DNA from 4 places in the uncultured Zoogloea sp. genome. Region 3 is predicted to be linked to each of the others. Evidence: riboswitches for the same ligand, from Rfam matches in the RefSeq annotation. Region 3 holds a riboswitch; each other region holds the start of a gene.
What was found. A riboswitch is a leader RNA that binds a small molecule or an ion and turns the genes downstream of it on or off. The one in region 3 is predicted to bind cobalamin.
Positions count from the first base shown of each region.

Region 1: linked by a shared signal. The riboswitch ahead of Q0672_RS05535 (energy-coupling factor ABC transporter permease) and the one ahead of Q0672_RS15595 (TonB-dependent receptor) in region 3 are both predicted to bind cobalamin.
Region 2: linked by a shared signal. The riboswitch ahead of Q0672_RS23040 (cobaltochelatase subunit CobN) and the one ahead of Q0672_RS15595 (TonB-dependent receptor) in region 3 are both predicted to bind cobalamin.
Region 4: linked by a shared signal. The riboswitch ahead of Q0672_RS07470 (hotdog domain-containing protein) and the one ahead of Q0672_RS15595 (TonB-dependent receptor) in region 3 are both predicted to bind cobalamin.

Region 1 is NZ_CALAYQ010000038.1:80,714-85,540, forward strand. Features, by position in the region: gene Q0672_RS05525 (methyl-accepting chemotaxis protein) at 1-655, opposite strand, end outside; gene Q0672_RS05530 (PAS domain-containing protein) at 630-1,142, opposite strand; cobalamin riboswitch at 1,308-1,526, shown strand; gene Q0672_RS05535 (energy-coupling factor ABC transporter permease) at 1,741-2,379, shown strand; gene cobM (precorrin-4 C(11)-methyltransferase) at 2,383-3,183, shown strand; gene Q0672_RS05545 (sirohydrochlorin chelatase) at 3,180-4,067, shown strand; gene Q0672_RS05550 (precorrin-8X methylmutase) at 4,075-4,752, shown strand; partial or broken gene cbiD (cobalt-precorrin-5B (C(1))-methyltransferase CbiD) at 4,742-4,827, shown strand, end outside.
Region 2 is NZ_CALAYQ010000209.1:52,355-57,181, reverse strand. Features, by position in the region: gene Q0672_RS23055 (ATP/GTP-binding protein) at 1-345, opposite strand, end outside; gene Q0672_RS23050 (hypothetical protein) at 357-1,592, opposite strand; gene Q0672_RS23045 (hypothetical protein) at 1,613-2,011, opposite strand; cobalamin riboswitch at 2,315-2,532, shown strand; gene Q0672_RS23040 (cobaltochelatase subunit CobN) at 2,683-4,827, shown strand, end outside.
Region 3 is NZ_CALAYQ010000138.1:10,241-15,067, forward strand. Features, by position in the region: gene Q0672_RS15590 (iron ABC transporter permease) at 1-390, opposite strand, end outside; gene Q0672_RS15595 (TonB-dependent receptor) at 484-2,337, opposite strand; cobalamin riboswitch at 2,466-2,710, opposite strand; gene Q0672_RS15600 (TonB-dependent receptor) at 2,773-4,713, opposite strand.
Region 4 is NZ_CALAYQ010000055.1:3,273-8,099, forward strand. Features, by position in the region: gene Q0672_RS07460 (PepSY domain-containing protein) at 1-1,379, opposite strand, end outside; gene Q0672_RS07465 (GNAT family N-acetyltransferase) at 1,476-1,985, opposite strand; gene Q0672_RS07470 (hotdog domain-containing protein) at 1,982-2,848, opposite strand; cobalamin riboswitch at 2,920-3,148, opposite strand; gene Q0672_RS07475 (ribonucleotide-diphosphate reductase subunit beta) at 3,211-4,287, opposite strand; gene Q0672_RS07480 (ribonucleoside-diphosphate reductase subunit alpha) at 4,284-4,827, opposite strand, start outside.

The DNA of each region.
Region 1 (4,827 bases), on a different contig from region 3:
ACACCACCTCGGTCACGGTGCGCTGACTCTCGCCCGCCTCGCTGGCGGTGGCCGTGGCGGTCGCCGCGGCTTCGTGCATCTGAGCGGTGATCGCCAGCATGTCGGCCTGGTTGCCGGTGAGGTTGTTGATCAGGTTGCCGGCGTTGAGCATGCCGGCGTTGCTCAGCAGCAGGGTCTTCATCTGGCCGCGCAGATGGGCCGCCATCGACGCCAGCAGGGTGTTGTGGGCGGTCATCGCCGCCTGCAGCCCGCCGTGCAGGCCGGAGCGCTGGCCGATGCGCGCGTAGCGCCCGTCCATCTGCGCCCGGAAGGCGCTTTCGGACTCGCGGAAATACGCCTCCAGCTGGTCGAGCAGATCGTTCATCGCCCACCCCAGCCGGCCGATCTCGTCCTGATCGCCGATGCCGGTGATGCGCGACGAGAAATCCCCCTCGCCGACCTTCCCGGCCAACGCCAGCAGCCCGTCCAGCGGCGCCAGCGCCTGCCGCAGCCGGCGCAGCCCCCAGGCGGCAAGCGCGACGCCCGCCACCAGCCACATCAGCATCAGCGGGTGCGATCCGCCGACGAAGAACCCCGTCACCAGCGCCGCCAGCAGCAGTGCCGCCTGGCCCCACAGGAGCAGCGCCAGCCTAGAGCGCAAGGACGAACTGTTCATAGCCCCTCCCGTTGAGCGCCTTCATCAGCACCGCGGTGCCCGCCTCGATGGCCCGCGCGGCCCCGGCCGCCGCTTCGGCAGTGGCCATCTCCCGGTACAGCGCGCTGGCTGCAGCCACCGCCTCGCGTTGCGGCTTGCGGCGCACCGAGGTGTAACCAACGATGCCGCGCTCCCCGTCCCGGTCCGGCGTCACGGTCGCCAGCACCCAGTAGAAGCTGCCGTCCCTGGCCATGTTCTTCACGTAGCCGATGAACTCCTGCCCCGCCGCGATGTGATCCCACAGCAGCTTGAACACCGCCCGCGGCATGTCCGGGTGGCGGATGATGTTGTGCTGGCTGCCCAGCAGCTCGGCCTCGGTGTAGCCCGATAGCGCGATGAAGATCCGGTTGGCGTAGAGAATCCGGCCCTTTGCGTCGGTCTTGGTGACGATGAAATCATCGTCACCCAGCGAACGCTCGACCGTCGTCGGCGAAACCCTCGGTTTCATGTTGTCCCTCTTCCTTCGTGCCCGCGCTGTCCGCGGTGTTTTGTCTGGTCGGGGTGATCGGACCTGTAATGCGTTGTCGGCACTGCCCGAACCGGGCTGAAGGCAGGATTCATAAAAAGCCGGCCCATCGGCACGAAGGCTTGCCGCGTCGTAGCACATGCGGTTAGACTCCGCCCCGTTACGGGTGCCGAGCCTGCGTCTGCAGGCAAGGTGAAACGGGAAGTCCGGTGACGTCGGGAGCACGCGCTCCCTGGCCATTCCGGCGCAGCCCCCGCTGCTGTAAGCCTGACGAATCTGCTCAACGCCACTGTGCTCGCGCACGGGAAGGTCGGCAGAAGAGGATGAAGGCGAGCCAGAAGACCGGCCTGTGACGTTTTGGTGTGGTATTGGCCCCGGGGTGTGGGCAGAGCCGACCGATGGGCTTGCCCGATCACTGTCCGTCCGTTCCCGTTCCATCCGCCTTTCCGGAACCACGTCCGCCATTGGTCTTCGCCTGCCCGGCCCGCTGGCCACCGGTCCGTCTTTTCGTCTTTCGCTGCTTCTGCGCGCCCCCTGATGCCTTGCCGCACTTCGTCCAATCGTCACGAAGGGAAGCAAGATGCACATCGAACCGGGGTACGTCGCCAGTGCCAAGATCCTCGCCGCCAACGCCGCCGCCGTCGCCCTGTTGGGCAGCCAGTCGGTCCACCTCCTCAAAGCGCCTCAGCTGATCGTCCGCAGCCTGATCGCAGCAGTCGCCTTCACCCTGTTCATGCAGGCCTTCCACCTGCCGGTGGGCCCGTCGGAGCTGCATTTCCTGGGCGCGATGCCGCTCTACCTGGCGCTCGGTTTCGTGCCGACGCTGTTCGGCTTCGCCCTCGGCCTGCTGGCCCAGGGGCTGATCTTCGCGCCGGCCGACCTGCTCCACCTGGGCGTGAATACCCTCTCGCTGGCCCTGCCGCTGGTGCTGGTGCATGCCACACTCGGCCAGCGCCTGCGCGCCGCCGACACGCGGCCCACCCTGCGCAGCATCCTCAAGCTCGACGCGGCCTTCTACGGCGGCGTCACCCTGATGATCGGCTTCTGGCTGGCCATCGGCGAGGTGGCCACACCGCTCAGCGCCTGGCTCTCCTTCGCCTCGTCCTACGCCGCCATCGTGGCCGTCGAGCCGATCCTCACGCTGCTGGCGGTGCATGCCATCGCCCGCAGCCAGCACAGCGCAGTGGTGCGGCTGTGCTTCCAGCCCCAGGCGGTCTGAGCCATGACCGGCAAGGTCTGGTTCGTGGGTGCCGGCCCCGGCGACCCTGAACTCCTCACCGTCAAGGGAAGGCGCCTGCTCGAAAGCGCCGGCGCGATCCTCTACGCCGGCTCGCTGGTGGATCAGGCGGCCACGCTGTTCGCCCCGCCGGGCTGCGAGATCCGCGACTCGAAGGACATGACCCTTGAGGAAATGACCGCCTGGCTCCTCGACCAGAGCGCCCGCCACGCCAGCGTGGTGCGCCTGCAGACCGGCGACCCCGGCCTGTACGGCGCACTGGTCGAGATGACCCGCCCGCTCACCGCCGCCGGCGTCGAGTGGGCGGTGGTGCCCGGCGTGTCGTCGGCCTTCGCGTCGGCCGCCGCCGCCGGCGAGACCCTGACCCTGCCGGAAGTCACCCAGACGGTGATCCTCACCCGCGTGGCCGGGCGCACGCCCATGCCGCCGGGCGAGGAGCTCGAAGCCCTCGCCGCCCACCGCAGCACCCTGTGCATCTTCCTGTCGATCACCCTGCTGCATGAGGTCCAGCGCGCCCTGCGCGCTGCCGGCTGGGCCGAGGACGCGCCGATCCTGGTCGTCCAGAAGGCCAGCTGGCCCGGCGACGAGAAGATCGTCCGCGGCACCCTCGCCGACATCAAGCAGCGCTGTCAGGCCGAGAAGATCGCCAGCCAGGCCATGATCATCGCCAGCCCCACCCTGGGCGCCGCCGACTGGCCGACCCTCGCCCGCTCCAAGCTCTACGACCCCGCCTTCGCACACCGTTTCCGCAAGGCAACGGCCCGCGCACCGGAGAACCCCGCATGAACGACACCGCCATCCTTCTGGTCGGCCACGGCTCCCGCAACCGGGACGGCAACACCGAGATCCTCCACTTCGCCGCCCAGTGGCGCGAGCGCCACCCCGCCTGGCGCATCGAAACCTGCTTCATCGAGCACGCCGACGTGCTCCTCGACGACGGCCTCGACCGCGCCGCCCGCGACGCCCGCCACGTGCTGGTGATCCCCTTCATCCTCAACGCCGCCGGCCACGTGAAGATGGAGCTGCCCGCCGCCATCGAAGCCGCCCGCGCCCGCCACCCGGCGGTGCGCTTCAGCTGCACCCGCCACCTGGGCATGGGCCGCGAGATCCTCCAGGTGCTGCAAGGCCAGCTCGACCGCCTGATGAAGGCCCTCGACATGCCCGACCCGCAGACCACCGGCGTGATCCTCCTCGGCCGCGGCTCGTCCGACGCCGGCGCCAACGGCGAGCTGGCCAAGATGGCCCGCTGGCTGTTCGAGGACAACGACTTCGAGCTGGTGGACCTCGCCTTCACCGGCGTCACCTGGCCGCGCCTCGAAAGCGTCGTCCAGCGCCAGGTGCGCCTGGGCATGACCCAGCTGGCGATCGTCCCGGTGTACCTCTTCACCGGCGTGCTGATGGAGCGCATCAAGGCCCAGGTGGCGCGCCTGCACGCCCAGTACCCGCAGATCGCCTTCGCGCTGGGCACCCACTTCGGGTTCGACAAGGGCGTCTTCGACCTCCTCGACGCCAAGGTCGCCGGCCACGCCCTGCCCGAAGGCGGGCTGCTCGAATGCGACGGCTGCAAATACCGCCAGGCCGCCGAAGCCGAGCACCTCCACGACCACAGCCACACCCACGTCCCGGGCCACGACCACGCGCACGTCCCCCCCGTCGCCGTCCATGCCTGAACCCACCATGCGCACCACCAACATCGTCACCGAACAGCTCACCGCCGCCGGCCGCGCCATCGAGCACGACTCCTTCGCCATCATCGACGCCGAAACCGGCCCCCACGCCTACAGCGCCGACCAGTGGCCGCTGGTGCGCCGGATGATCCACGCCAACGCCGACTTCGAGTTCAACGGCCTCACCACCTTCCACCCGCAGGCCATGCAGGCAGGCCTCGCCCGCATCCTGGCCGGCGGCACGCCCGTGGTGGCGGATGTCGAGATGATCTGCGTCGGCCTCTCGCGGCCCCGCCTCGACCACTTCGGCATCACCACCCACCAGTTCATCTCCGACCCCGACGTGATCGACGCCGCCCGCCGCGAAGACACCACCCGCGCCGTCCAGGCCATGCGCAAGGCCCACCGCTTCGGCCTGCTCGACGGCGCCATCGTCGGCATCGGCAACGCCCCCACCGCGCTCATCGAGGTGGTCCGGCTGATCCGCGAAGAAGGCGCCCGCCCCGCGCTGGTGATCGGCATGCCGGTCGGCTTCGTGTCGGCCGCCGAATCGAAGGACCTGCTGATGACCGTAGACGACGTGCCGTGGGTGGCGATCCGCGGCCGCAAGGGCGGCTCGACCCTGGTCGTCGCCGCCATCCACGCCCTCCTCGGCCAGGCCGAGGAACACCAGCGCAATGGCCGCTGAGCTCGCCGTGGCCGGCCACGCGGCCCCCGACAAGATCCGCAAGGGCGACCCGAAACGGGATCGCGGCAGCCGCAC
Region 2 (4,827 bases), on a different contig from region 3:
GCGGATGAAGCCGCTGAAGGCGCCCAGGTAGAAGCGCAGCTCCTTGAGCGGGTCGCCGCGGGAGTTGTCGATCAGCAGGATCAGCGCGATGCCGCCTTCGGTGAGGATCTCCCACATGAAGTCGAAGCGCTGCTGGCCCGGCGTGCCGTAGAGGTGGATGGTGCTGCCGTCGGCCAGCTTCATCGCGCCGTAGTCCATCGCCACCGTGGTGTTGGGCTTGAGCTCGCGGACTTCGTCGGAGGCGGCGGCGTCAGTGCGTACCGGCGGGATGTCGCTGGCGGCGGTGACGGCGGTGGTCTTGCCGGCGCCGACGGGGCCGGCAAAGATGATCTTGTAGTGGCTCATCAGCGCAGGCCTCAGCCAGCTGCGGCTTCTCCGAGGCGGGCGCCCAGCAGCTTGCCGAGGATGCGCTTGAACAGGCCGCGCATCGGCGGGGCGGCTTCGGCCGGACCGGCGACGACCTGCCGGCTGACGATGCGGGCGGCGGCGAGGGCGGCCGGGTTGGCGGCCAGCTCGACCAGACCGAGGGCGTGGCAGGCGCTGTAGAAGGCGAACACGTAGCGCTGCGGGATGCCCAGCATGCTCACGGTGTCACGCAGGCTGTAGCCGCCCCGCGACCACAGGCCGGCGATGCGCATGGCTTCGGGCGGCACGGCGAGGCGGGTGAGGTTGGGCCAGCTGTGCAGGCGCACCGGGTGATCCAGGCTGGTGCCCCGGGGCAGGCGCCCGCGGGAGGCCCACAGGGCCACGTCCCATTCGAGGGCTTCGAGGGGGCGGCTTTCGAGCGTGTCCATGCGCACGGCGTCGCCGGGCTCGACGCGGCTCATCTTCACCGTGCCGCGGGTGGGCAGCTGGGCCAGGGCGCGCAGGGCGTTGGTGCTGCGGGCCTGGAGCGCCTTGCCGCTCTGCGGGTCGAGGTAGAGGGCGGTGCCGCTGGCGTCGTCGATGCGCATCGGGCGGTGGATTTCCCGGGCGTGGGCGACGGCGCGGGTGATCTCGCCCTGCAGGAACTGGTCCGGGGTGTAATAGATGGCGTTGCGGGCGATCAGGTCGTCGAGATCCACATCGGGCATCGAGCCCACATAGAAGGTGGACAGGCGCTCTTCGAGCTGGCGCAGGAGGGCCACCGGATCGGCGTTGGCGAGGCGCGGCTCGGTGCGGTTGAAGAGCATCTCGACGGGCATTTCGTCGGGGATGCTGTCGGCGTCCTCGAGGGTGCCGGTGTCGATGGCCGCCACGGGGGCTTCGACGACCGGCGCAGGCGGCAGCAGGCGGCGGGCCTGTTCGAGGGCGGCCGAGAAGGCGGCGAGGCCCACCGGCTTGGTGACCGGGATGGTCAGCGGGTCGTTGTCCAGCGGCGCCTTCTGGGTGCTGACGATCAGTGGGCGGCCCGGGTAGAGCAGGCGATGACCTTCGAGGAGGTAGCGGCCCAGGTCGTTGTCGATGTCGATGAAGGCCACGTCGGCGGCGGTTTCATCGGTGATCTGACAGGCACGGGAGTCCACGCGCGAGAGGAATATCTCGAAGGCGTACAGCGAGCGGCTGTCCATGCCGGTGTGGCAGAGGCGGAGCGTAGGCTGGGCGGTCATCATGGTGTTTCTCCCGAAGGCGGTCAGAGGGCCGGGGTGGTCATGCCGACCAGGCCGCGCGTCAATACCGAGCGGCTGGCCGGGGGTTGTACGTTTTCGTCGGCGCGCACGCCGCTGGCGAGGTGGCTGGCGAGGAAGCGGCGCTGGGGCGGGTCGAGCTGCAGGGCGGTCTGCGACAGCATCGCGGACTTCAGGCCGACGCCCCGCTCGGCCAGCACGATGAACAGATCCACCAGGGCGCCGTAGGTCGCGTCGCCGTCGCCCAGCTGCCAGGCGATCAGGATCCGCCGGGTGTGGCTGGTCAGGTCGTCCGGCTGGCGAGCCAGATGCATCTCCAGGTGCGCGAGCAGTCGTCCGGCCTCGCCCCGCAGGTGCAGTATGTTGCTGTCAGGCTGCTGGAAGGCGGGTTCGGGTCGTTCCAAGTCGGAGCCCCTGGCTGGGTGAGTTCGATCACGCCCGATGTCGTGCGTGATATGACGATCGGGCTCGATTATAGGGGGCTCGACGGCGACGAAACCGGCCGCTTTGATTACTTCTGTTATTTATACAGATTTTGACAAAGCTGCCTGTCAAATGCTGACATGCGGCCCGGATTGGGTCTTGATCCGTCCGAAAATCGAGAAAATTTACCCAGCCTTGGCCTGGCGACGCCCCGGGCTGAGGGGGCTCCGACACGCCCGCAGGTGACATCCGGCTTGCCGGGCTGCCGACTTTGTCTTAACCTCGGCGTCCCTGTTCCTCCGGGTGCCCGATCCGCCTTCGCGGAAACGGCCAAACGGGAAGTCCGGTGACGTCGGCGGCAAGCCCTCCGACCATTCCGGCGCAGCCCCCGCTGCTGTAAGCCAGACGACTCCATCCACATGCCACTGGGCACCAGCCCGGGAAGGCGGATGGGGAAGGACGACGGCGAGCCAGAAGACCGGCCCGAGGACATTGTTTCTGCTGAGCCCCGGGGTGCGGGCCTGGCGAGCGAAATGTGTCCGTCCGCCGGCCAGCCCGGCGTCCGTCCTCCTGCCGGCGTGTCCCGCCGCGCGGTTTCGTTCCGTCTTTTCTCGTCCCCGTCCGGCCCGGCGATCCGGCCCATGGAGACGGGATGTCAGGACCACACTCAGGCTTTTGCCGCACCCTCGCTCGCGCCCTGCTCGCCGCGGCCCTGCTGGCCGCGCTACCGGCGAGCGCGGCGACGCTGTTCGGTGTCGTCACCGACCGCGCCGCGCCGGCCGCCGTCGAAGGCGCCCGCAAGCACCTCGCCAGCCATCCCCGCGACCGCGTCGTGCTGCGCACGCCGGCCCAGCTCCTCGCCGCCAGCGATCGCCAGCTGCGCCAGTGGCTCGACGCCGACGCGGTGCTGGCGGTGTCGGTATTCGGCGATCCGGCCCGCCGGCTGGTCGACGCCCTGCCGGCCAGCCGTGCCACCACCGTGCTGGCGATGAACGGCGAGCAGCGCCTGAACCTGCACAGCCGCGGCGCGGCCGGCGCGCTGGCGGATTTCCCCGCCGACACCCTGCGCCAGCTCGCCGCCGAGCAGCCGCCCGCGGAGGCCCTCGATGCCGCCGCCGCTCACCCGCCCGCCGCGGCATGGCTCGCCGCCCGCCGTAGCTGGCAGGCCGGCGGTGCCGACAACCTCGCCGGCCTGTACGCCCACCTGCTCGCCGGCAAGGCGCTCCCGCCGCCGCTGCCCGAACCGGCCCTGCGCCTGCGGGTGGGCGAGGTGGAGCGTACCGACGCCAGCGCTTGGCGATCCGGCCTGCTGCCCGCCGGCCCGGCGCTGGCGGTGCTGGATCTCGCCAACATCGAATCCGGCACCGCCGCGGCGATCTGCGGCGAATCCCGCCGCCAGGGTCTGCCCTGCGCCGAGGTGCTGACCCGCTGGGGCGGCGCCTCGCGGGAGGCCATCGAGCGCCTGCCCGAACTCCTCGCCCCGGCCCGGCCTGCGGCGCTGGTGGTGGTGCAGGACTTTGTGGTCGGCGCCGCCGAGAACCGCGAGGCCGTCACCGAAGCCCTGAAGAAGCTGGATGTGCCGGTCATCAAGGCGATCCGCCTCACCGAGCGCACCGCCACCCAGTGGCGCCTGTCGCCCGAGGGGCTGCCGGTGGATTCGGTGCAGTACCGGGTGGCGTTGCCCGAGCTGCAGGGCATCGGTCAGCCCATCGTGGTGTCGGCGGTGGGGGCGGGGCGAGTTGATCCGCTCACCGGCGTCGAGCTGCGCCGCACCGAGCCCATCGCCGCCGAGATCACCCGGCTGGTGGCCCGCGCCACCCGCTGGCAGCAGCTTCGCGCCAAGGCCAACGCCGACAAGCGGGTGGCCATCGTCTACTACAACCACCCGCCAGGCCGGCAGAACATCGGCGCCGACAACCTGGACGTGCCCGCCTCGCTGTTCGCCATCCTCACGCGCCTGAAGGCCGAGGGCTACGACACCGGCGAGCTGCCCGCGTCGCCCGCGTCGCTGCTCGACGGGATCATGGCCCGGGGCGTGAATCTGCCCGAAGACAAGACCGCGCTGGCCGAGCTCTCCCGCGAGGTGGCCGGTGTGAGCGCCGCCGACTACAAAGCGTGGTTCGCCGGCCTGCCCGAGCGGGTGCGCGGCGAGATGGTCTCCGGCCCCCTCGGCCGGCTCCACGCCGAGGTGCTGGAAGCCGAACGCGCCGGCGAGCGCAGTCTGGGGCGCAAGCGGGTGGAATCGGTGATGAAGGAGCTCCACCATCTGGCCGAAGGCGCGGATCACCCGCGCCGCGCCGAGGCCATCGCCGGCCTGAAGGAACTCGAAGCCGGCTACCGCGGCTGCCTCGCCGACGTGCCCCTGCGCAGGTGCGAGAGCCTGTCCAACCTCGCGTGGCGGATCGTCGGCTACGGCGTCGAGGGCCTGCGCGGCTGGGGCGCTGCGCCGGGCAAGGTGATGGTGGCGGACGGCAAGCTGCTGGTGCCGGGGCTCACCTTCGGCAAGGTCTTCGTCGGGCCGCAGCCGCCGCGGGGCTGGGAGGTTGATGAAGAGCTGCTCCACGCCAACACCAGCGTGTCGCCGCCCCACCAGTACCTGGCCTTCTACCACTGGCTGCGCGACCGCTTCCGGGCCGACGCGGTGGTGCACCTGGGCCGCCATTCCACCTACGAGTTCCTGCCGGGCAAGGCGGTGGGCCTCACCGCCGACGACTACCCCAGCCTCGTCGCCGCCGATCTGCCGGGCATCTACCCCTACATCGTCGACGGGGTGGGCGAGGGCGTGCAGGCCAAGCGC
Region 3 (4,827 bases):
CAGGATCGCCCCCAGCGCGCCCACCGCCGCGCCGCCGGAGATGCCCAGCACGTAGGGGTCGGCCAGCGGGTTGCGCAGCAGCACCTGCATCAGCGCGCCGGCCAGGGCCAGCAGGCCCCCGCAGGCAAAGGCGGCCACGGCGCGGGGCAGGCGCAGGGTGCGGATGATGTCGGATTCCATGCCGCCGCCGCTGCCGGTGAGGGCGGCGAGCAGATCGGCGTGGGAGACCGCCAACGCGCCGGCGGAGAGCGCCCACACAAAGGCGGCCAGCGCTGCGGCGACGAGGGCGGCGAGCACCAGCAGGGCGCGCTGCCGCCCGCGCCGGCCGGCGCCGGGGCGGGTAGCAGGCGCGGCGGCGCTGCGGGTGGCGAGGTGGAGCTCGTCGGCCATCGTCAGAAGGCCGCCTGCGGGCGGTGGGTGTGTGGGTTCATGGGTGTGTTCAGCGCCGGGCCGGGGTTGCCCGCGGCCCGGTTTGGTTACGAATTACCTCGGGGCGTAGCGTACGCCGAAGAAGACGTTGGCGCCGGGGGTGTTGTAGCCGAAGGCGGTCTCGTACTGCTTGTCGAGCAGGTTGTTGGCCCGGCCTTCGACGCTCCAGTCGGGCGTGACGGCGTACTTCACGAAGGCGTTGAGAAGGCCGTAGCCGCCCAGCCGGTCGCGTTCGGTGGCGGTGGCGAGGGCGCTGCTGCTGAAGCTGACCGCATCGTAACGGCCACCCACGCCCTGCAGCTCGACGCCAGCGGTGATGCGCTCGACTTTGCGACTGACGCGGAAGTGGCCGCTCTGTTTGGCCCGGCGCGGCAGGCTGGCATCGGAGTCGCGGTCCTTGGCGTCGAGGAAATCGATGCCGGCTTCCAGATCGAACCCCGCCAGCCGGGTGCCACCCGCCAGCGATACGCCCTGCACCAGCGCCTCGCGCACGTTGGACGGCATCGAGCGGCCGGTGCTGGGGTTGCGGAAGGTGACGATCATGTCGGAGATGCGGTTGCGGAACACCGTGAGGCTGGCAAAGCTGCCGCCCTGCGACCACAGCAGGCCGAGCTCCTTGTTGTAGGCGTTTTCGGGCTTGAGGTTGGCGTTGCCGAAGCCGGGGTAGTACAGCTCGTTGAAGGTGGGCGCGCGGAAGGCCGAGCCGATGCTGCCGGTGAAGCGCAGGCCGTTGGCGATCTGGTAGCCGTAGCCCGCGTAGCCGGTGGTCTTGCCGCCGTACTGGCTGTTCTCGTCGTGACGGGCGTTGAGCTGCACGGTGTGGGCGCCCAGGCCGGCGGTCCAGCCGAGGAGCGCCGAGTTGACGGTACGCCCGCCATCGAAGGCGCCTTCGCTGAGCACCTTTTGATGGAGGTTTTCGTAGGCGGCCATCAGGGTACCGACGGGCAGGCGGATGTCGTGCTGCCAGGCGAGCTGGTCCTGGGTGGTGCGGATGGTGGAGCCGGCGGGCTTGCTGAGCATGAAGCCTTCGTAGCTATCCACCGACTGGCCGAAGCGCAGGGTGCTCGTCCAGCTGGCGGCGAGGCGGTTGCGGCTGTGGAGGCTCCAGACGCGCTGGGCGGAGTTGTTGTAGTTGTTGAAGCTGGCTTCGCCGTCGTAGAAGTTGCGGCCTTCGGTGGCGAGGAAGGTGGCGCCCAGCTCGTGGCCGTCGGCGAGGCGGTAGCCCAGGTTGCCGGAGACGCTGGTGTTGCGATACGGATCGTGGTCGGGGTTGTAGCCGGTGGCCTTGCGCATCTTGGCGCTGGTGCCTTCGGTCTCGGTGTAGCCGCCGCGCAGGGCGTAGCTGAGGCGCTCGGTGCCGCCAGTGACGCCGGCGGAGACTTCCCGCGCGCCGTAGCTGCCGGCGCCGGCAAAGGCGTCGACGCGCGGTGCACCCTGGCCCTTGCGGGTGAAGATCTGGACGACGCCGCTCATGGCGTCGGCGCCGTAGAGGGCCGAGGCCGGGCCGCGGACGATCTCGATGCGTTCAATCTGCGACAGGGGGATGTCCTGCCAGCTGGCGGTGCCGGTGGTGGCGGAGCCGATGCGCATGCCGTCGATGAGCAGGATGGTGTGGTTGCCGTTGCCGCCGCGCATGAAGATGGAGGTGCTCTTGCCGGGGCCGCCGTTGGTGGCCATCTGGATGCCCGGCTGGCGGGCGAGGAGTTCGGGCAGGCCGAAACTGGCGCCGGCCTGTTCGATCCGGGCGCGGTCGATCACGGTGACGTCGGCGATGGCCTCGTCGGCACGCTGGGCCTGGCGCGACGCGGTAACGACCACGAGGGGCTGTTCGGCGTCGGCGGCAAGGCCGGTGAGGGGGAATGCGGTGGCCACGGCGAGGGCGGCAAGGGTGGGGCGGATGAAGGTCATGGAGGTCTCCCGAGCCGGGCGGCGTCCCCGCCAACCCGGTGGTTTGCTGGTGAAAGCACCCGGAGGAGAGGCTGGCCCGGGACGGTCGGAAACCGTCCGGCGTGCGCCTGCCACCACCCCGTGGCACTTCCGCTTGAGGCAACCGAGGCCGGTATCCGGGCTTGCAGTGGGGCGGGGCCGTTGAAACCGGCACCGCCGCGGCGCGTCGCCTTCCCAGGCCGAAGGGCCCAGTGGCGCAGTGACGCGTCGTGTTCCTGCTTACCGTTGCGGGGGCAGCACAGGCCTTGCGGCTTCGGCGAGAAGCGCGCGCACCTGTTTCCCGTTTAACCCCCGGGCCTGCCGGCCCGGGGGCACCTTGGTCACGTCGATCGGCCAGCAGCGGTGCCGCCGGCCAAAGGTTCCTGCTGGTTTGAAGCTGTGATGAAGCGCGGCGACTCAGCGGAAGTCGTAGCGCACCGAGCCGAACAGGGTGCGGCCTTCCGCCGGGTAGAAGTAGTAGTCGCCGGCAAAGGACGAATACAGCGCGTAGGGCGCGTACTTCTGGTTGGTGGCGTTGGCGAGGCGCAGCTGCAGGGTCACGTCACGCACCTTCCAGTCGGCGTGCAGATCGAGGATGCCGTAGCCGTCGAGCATCTCCTTGGTGTTGTCGAAGTCGCCCCCGAAGCGGCGCTTGCCCACGTGGGTCCAGGTGGCGCCGTAGCGGCCGGCGGTGGCGGCGTCGAACACCGCGCCCACCCGGTACTTGAGGTTGGGCACGAGGGTGACGGTGTTGCCGCTGTAGGGGCCATCCACGAACTTGGCGTTCTGGGTGATGAGGCCGGCGTTGAGCTCGAGCTTGCGCAGGGCGCGCCAGCGGGCTTCGAGCTCGAGGCCTTCGCGGCGGGTGCGGTCGAAGTTCTCGTTGGCGTAGGTGATGGGGTTGTAGCCGATCTCGTCGGTGAGGCTGAGACGGTAGATGGCGCCTTGCAGCAGCAGGCCGTCGGCCTTGTAGCGGGCGCCGACTTCGAGGTTGGTGCCGTGCTGGGGCCGCACGTTGCCGCCGGTGAACACCGGGGCGTAGGTGAGCGGGTCGTAGCCGAAGAGCTCGTCGGTGTTGGCAAAGCGGAACACCTGGCCCCAGCGGGTGAACAGCCGGGTGCTGCGGTCGAGATCCCACGCGAGGCCGGCCTCGAAGGCGTTGCGGGCGTGGGTGGCTTCGCCGTCGATGCCATTGGCGCGATCTTCGGCGTGCTGACGGACGATCTGCCGGCGCCCGCCCAGGGTGAGGTGCAGGTCGGAGCGCAGCGAGGTGGTGTTCTGGACGTAGAAGGCGCGGGACAGCTGGGAACCAGCTTGATCCAGCGCAACGTTGTCGACCTTGCCGTGGAACACATCCAGCCCGGCGACGGTGGTGCTGGCCAGCCCCGCCAGCCCGTGGCGCCACTGCAGGCGCGGGGTGAAGGCGGTGGTATCGCGGTTGGCGATGTAGGGCGTGGCGCCGTACACGGCGTTCTGGCGCGAGGTGTTGTAGGTGATCTCGCCTTCGAGCATCAGGGTGTCGGTGATGGCGTAGCGTACGCCCGGGCGCAGGCGGTAGCCCTCGCGCTTCTGGTGGTCGGTGAGGCTGCGGGCGCGGGATGCGTCGGCGTCGTAGTCGGCGCGCTTGATGGAGCCCGGCAGGCCGTTGGAATCGCCATAGGCGGCCACGTCGACGAAGACTTCGCGCTCGTCGCCGAGGATGTGCCCGACCCGGCCGGAGACGGCGCGCTGGTCGCCCTGGGTGTTCTTGCGCCAGCCGTTCACGTCGGCGTAGTTGGCAAACACGTTGAAGTAGGTGGCGTCGGCCGAACCGGCGGCGGACACATCGACCCGGTGATAGCCGTAGCTGCCGAGGGTGAGCCCGGCGCTGGCGCGGGGGGCACCGGATTTGTCGGTGATGATGTTGATCACGCCGCCCACGCTGCGGTCGCCGAACAGCACGCCGCCGGTGCCGCGCATCACCTCGACGCGATCGACGTTCTGCAGCGGGATGGCCGACCAGTCGATGCCGCTCATGTCCACCGGGTTGAGGCGCTGGCCGTCGAGGAGGATCAGGGTGTTGCTGCCGGCCGCTTCGCCGAAGCCGCGCAGGTCGACCACGGTGTCGATGCCCAGCGCGCCGGACATGGGGCGCACGTCGATGCCGGCGGCGAGGCCGAGCACGTCGGGCAGGCTGGCGCCGCCGCTCTTGGCGATGTCGTCGCGGCTGATGCGGGTGAGGCTGACGGGGGCTTTGGAGTCGGCGTCGTCGAAGCGGCTGGCGCTGACGACGACTTCGGGCTGCACGTCGGCAGCGAAGGCCGGCGCGGCAAGGGCGGCAGCCACGGCGAGCGCGACGGCGGAATGGCGGTTGATCATTTTTATGTGTTCTCCCTGGCCCGCTGGCGTCCCCGCCGAATCGGGCAAATCATGTGTGGAAGCACGCGAAGGGGGAGAAACTGGGAGAGGCGCCGGAAAAAACCGGCTGCGCCC
Region 4 (4,827 bases), on a different contig from region 3:
CCCAGGAGGCACAGGCCCGTGGCGAGCCCTTCGCGGAGCGTCGGCAGGGCGTGCAGGGGCGGAATGTCGAGCCGGTGCAGGCCGTTGAAGATCCAGCGGTGCAGGCGGTTGGCGTCATCGATGCGGGACAGAACACGGCCGGTGGCGGGGTCGAGATACCAGGTGGTGTCCTCGGCGTCGGCGAGGCGGATGCGTGCGGCCGGGAAGACCGCCTGATTGCGTCGGCCGTAGTGGTACAGGTCGGGCGCGTGGATGAGCTCGGCGCTGGCGACCGGATGGCCCTCGATGGCCGCGATGGCGGTGGCGAGGGTTTCCGGCGTGAAGGGCGTGGCCGGGCGGGCCTGGTCGTCGATGCGTTGGATGGCGCCCGGGGTGCGTGCTTCCAGATAGCTCCGGCCGCCAAAGCGATACCACTCGGCCTCCCGGGCGTCGGGCACCTGGGTGAGCTGGCGGTGGAGCAGGGCGAGGTCGTCCGACGGGCTGAACGCCACGCCGGCCAGCTTCTGGGCGGCGCCCTTCGGCAGGCTGCTGAAGGCCAGCAGGCCGAAGGGATGATTCGACAGCCAGCCCGACACCAGCCAGGTGGCGGCCAGCCCGCCCACGGAAACGCCGAGCAGGTGATGCCAGCGTTTCCAGCCCCGGTAGGGCGTGACCGCGCCCCGCGGATAGCGCCGTCGCAGGCGCAGGCGCTGGATGCCCAGGATCAGCCCGGCGGCCACCGTGAGCATCGCCGCGGCCGGCAGCCACAGCACCAGCTGGCGCCACAGGGTGGTGTCGTCGCCGCGCAAGGGGGTGAAGTAGATCCAGTGGGCGACGGTGCCGATCCAGCTCCAGCCCCGCTCGAAGCGGGTGGTGTCCAGCAGCACCTCGCCACTGCGGGACGAGACGTAGAGATCGGTGCCTGCCGCGTCGTCCAGGGACACGCGCAGCAGCGGGCGGTGAGGGTTGTAGGTGGTGTAGACAGTCCATTGGTCGCGCTCGACGCTTTCGACGCCGGTGGTTGGCGCGCCGGGCAGGAAGTGCCGCGCGGCGGCCGTGGCGGTGTCGGGCGTGACGGCTACCAGCGTGCCGTCGTCGGCCCACACGCTGCAGGCCTCTTTGCCGGCGCTGAAATGGAACACCGGACGCCCGTCGGCCATTGCCAGCCGGGCGCTGCGGGGTTTCTCCACGCAAGCCTGGGCGGCGACGGCCGGGCTGATGCGGATGGCGTCCGGCTGCAGTGGTTCGAGGTGTGCCAGCCGCTCCTCGGTCGTCAGCTTGGGGAAGGGCACGTAGAGCATCACGATGCCCGACACGAACCAGCCGAGGATCAGCACCCCAGTGACGATGCCGAGCCAGCGGTGGGCGAGGTGAAGCAGGCGGAGAAGGCGGTGTTTCATCAGGGCTTGGGGCGTGAGGGCCGGGGAGTGTAAGTGGATTCGGCGGTGACTGCGTCTGTTTCGGGCGCGCAGCACGCGGCTGTGCGCCCGGGTGGATCAGCAGGGGATAGGGTTCGGGCTGGCCCGGGTACGTGGCGTGGTCGGGCTGGGTGCGGCAGGCGAGACCAGCACCGTCAGCCGTGGTGGCTCGAAACGCTGCAACTTGCGCAGGCCGAGCCTGGCCACGATCCGCCGGGCGGCCGGGTGGCCTTCGATGCACAGCACCCGCTCCAGGCCGTTGCCCTCCGCCCAGGCGACTACCGCTTCAAACAGCCGGGTGGCCAGACCCGCCCCGCGCCAGGGTGCGAGCACGCTGAAGCCCAGCTCGCCGCTGTTTCCGGCGACGCCCAGATGCGCCAGGGCGAGGGGTGGATGCTCCGCCGGGCCGATTGCCAGCACGAGGTCGCGGGCAAAATCGACGCGCGCCACATAGGCCCGGATGCTGGTGTCAGACTGGGGCGCGTTGAAGCGGCTGACCCTTTCGGCCGGGTTGAGGGCGAGGAGGTGGGCGAGCACCCGCAGGCGGGCGTCGCCCCCCAGACGCAGGGAGGTGGACTGGGGGTTCATCCCGCGCTCCCGGACTGATGGGCTGCGCCGACCGGCGTGGGGCGGCCCGCTTCGTCGATGGCCACGAAGACGAACGATGCCCGCGTGCACAGCCGCGACCCGGCCTGCCGGGGTGTCTCGGCGGTCATGGTCACCTCCACGCAGAGTGAGGTGCGTCCCACCGAGCTGACCCGGGCGCGGGTCTCGACGATGTCGCCCACCCGGGCCGGGGCGACGAAGTCGAGGGTCTCGCTGGAAGCCATCACCACCGGCTTGCGGGCCCGGCGGGTGGCGGCGACCAGCGCAGCCTTGCCCAGCCAGTCGAGGGCCTGCCCACCGTGGAGGATGCCCCGGTGATTGACCTGCCCGGGAAAGACGATCTCCACCACCCGCACCACGTCGGCGGGTACGGCGTCCAGGAGGGGGATGGATTCGGTGGATTCCGTCTCGTCGCCCACTGCCACCATCACAAAATGCCCGGTGAGGCAGAGGGTGCGTTCGCCGGTGAGCATGTCCTCGGCGCACAGGCGGGCTTCCACGTCCACCGAGCGGCGCCCGGTGCGGACGATCCGCCCGCTCACCTCGGCCAGATGGCCGGCGGGCACTGGTGAGCGGAAGTGGGTCTGGCTGAGGGCGGCGGTGACGACGGTGCGGCGTAGCCGGCGGCTGGCAAGGACGAAGGCGAACTTGTCCATCATCGCCAGCGCGGCGCCGCCGAAGAGGGTGCCATGGTGGTTCGACTGGCCGGGAAAGACCACGTCGACGAGGGAGAACAGCTCGCCCGGCGCGGGGGCTGGCAGCAGGCGGTCGAGGGGATCGCGCAGGTCGTCGGCGGTGGTGGGAAGGGGCTGGGCCGCGGTGGCCGGGGTGTGGGTGTGGGACATGGTGAGGCTCCTGGTCGGACTGTCCGCTACCCCGCGGACGGTCGATGGCAGATCCACCTGCCCGGTGGGGCAGATGGCGTGGCGCGGCAGGCCGGTCTCCGGGCTCGCAAGTCTTGACCCTTCGCCTTCCCGGACGTATCCAGTGGCGGGCGGCTTCGGGAGAAGCCAGCCGTGAAGGGTCCGCACTTGCCTACCGTTGCGGGGGCAGCCGGGGCTTGGCGGCGGACTGGCCGCCGCGTACCCCGTTCCCGTTTCACCCGGTTTCGCCGGAAGGGCGGAACCAGGCACCTGTCGCAGGGGGTGCAGCCGCCCGGGATCGGGCTTGGCGCCGGCTGCGCGGCGCCGGGCAGGCGCTGGCCGGGTCAATCCCAGGCTAGCGCGCCGCCCGTCTGGTACTCGGTGACGCGGGTTTCGAAGAAGTTCTTCTCCTTGCGCAGGTTGGCCTGCTCGTCGAGCCAGGGCAGCACGTTGGTGGCGCCGGGGAAGGGTTCGGCCAGCCCCACCTGACGGGCGCGGCGGTTGGCCATGAAGCGGAACTGATCCATGTGCAGCCCGGCGTTGTAGCCCAGGATGGGCGAACCCAGGATGTAGGCGGCGTAGTCGGCCTCGGCGGCCTCGGCTTCATCCCACAGGGTGCGCAGGACGGCGGGGTCGAGGCTGAGCCCTTCCTCCTTCAGCAGCTCGCGCACCACGCGGATGCCGAAGGCGCAGTGGAGCACCTCGTCACGCATGATGTACTGGAGCTGCTCGGCGGCGCCCTTCATCAGGCCCCGGCGCTGCAGGGCGAAGATGGGCGTGAAGCCGTTGTAGAACCAGCAGCCTTCGAAGATCGCCGCAAAGAAGAAGTAGGACAGGGCGAACTCGTGGAGGTTGGCCCGGTCACGCAGGTCGAAATCCGGGCGCATCACCCGTTCCAGGCGGCGGCTGGCGAGGGCGATCTTGCCGTGAATGGCCGGCACCACCCGGTAGCGGTTGTAGATCTCCTGCTGGTCGAGGCCGATGGTCTCGATGCAGTGCTGGTAGGTCCAGGTGTGCAGGGCTTCCTCGTACACCTGGCGGGCCTGGTAGATCTGCAGTTCGGGCGCCCTCATCTTCTCCATCACCGCCAGCCCGATGTTGCGCATGGCGAGGATGTCGGAGGTGGTGAGGTAGGCCAGCACGTTTTCGAAGACGTGGCGCTCGGCGTCGGTGAGCTTGTGGTGATAGTCGTGCACGTCCTGGGCCATGGAGATTTCGAGCGGCGTCCAGTGGTTGCGGTTGGCCTTGAGGAAGAACTCCCACGCCCAGGGGTATTTGAACGGGGCGAGCTGGTTGATGTCGGCCCGGCCGCCGACGATGCGCTTGTCGGCGGCGTTGATGGCAGCCCGGGCGTCGGTGGCCATGGCGGGCACCGGGGCCGGCGCGGGAATGTCCCAGTCGTTGAAGCGGGCGGTGCTCATTGGCAGGCCTCGCATTCCGGGTTGTCGATGGCGCAGAAGCGGGGGGCTTCGTCGGCGGGCGGGGTGTCGTCGCGGCCACCGGATTTTTCGAGCTGGCTGGCGCCCAGGGTGCGCAGGTAATAGGTGGTCTTGAGGCCGCGCAGCCAGGCGAGCTTGTAGATCTCGTCGAGCTTGCGGCCGGAGGGCGTGGCGAGATAGAGGTTGAGGGACTGGGCCTGGTCGATCCACTTCTGACGGCGGGCGGCAGCTTCGATCAGCCATTCGGGCTCGATCTCGAAGGCGGTGGCGTAGCGGGCCTTGATCTCGTCGGGCACCCGGTCGATGCGGGCGAGGGCGCCGTCGAAGTACTTGAGGTCGGCCACCATCACCTCGTCCCACAGGTCGAGGGCCTTGAGGTCGCGCACCAGGGCTTCGTTCACCACCGTGAATTCGCCTGACAGGTTGGATTTGACGTAGAGGTTCTGGTAGGCCGGCTCGATGCTGGCCGACACGCCGACGATGTTGGAAATGGTGGCGGTGGGGGCGATGGCCACGCAGTTG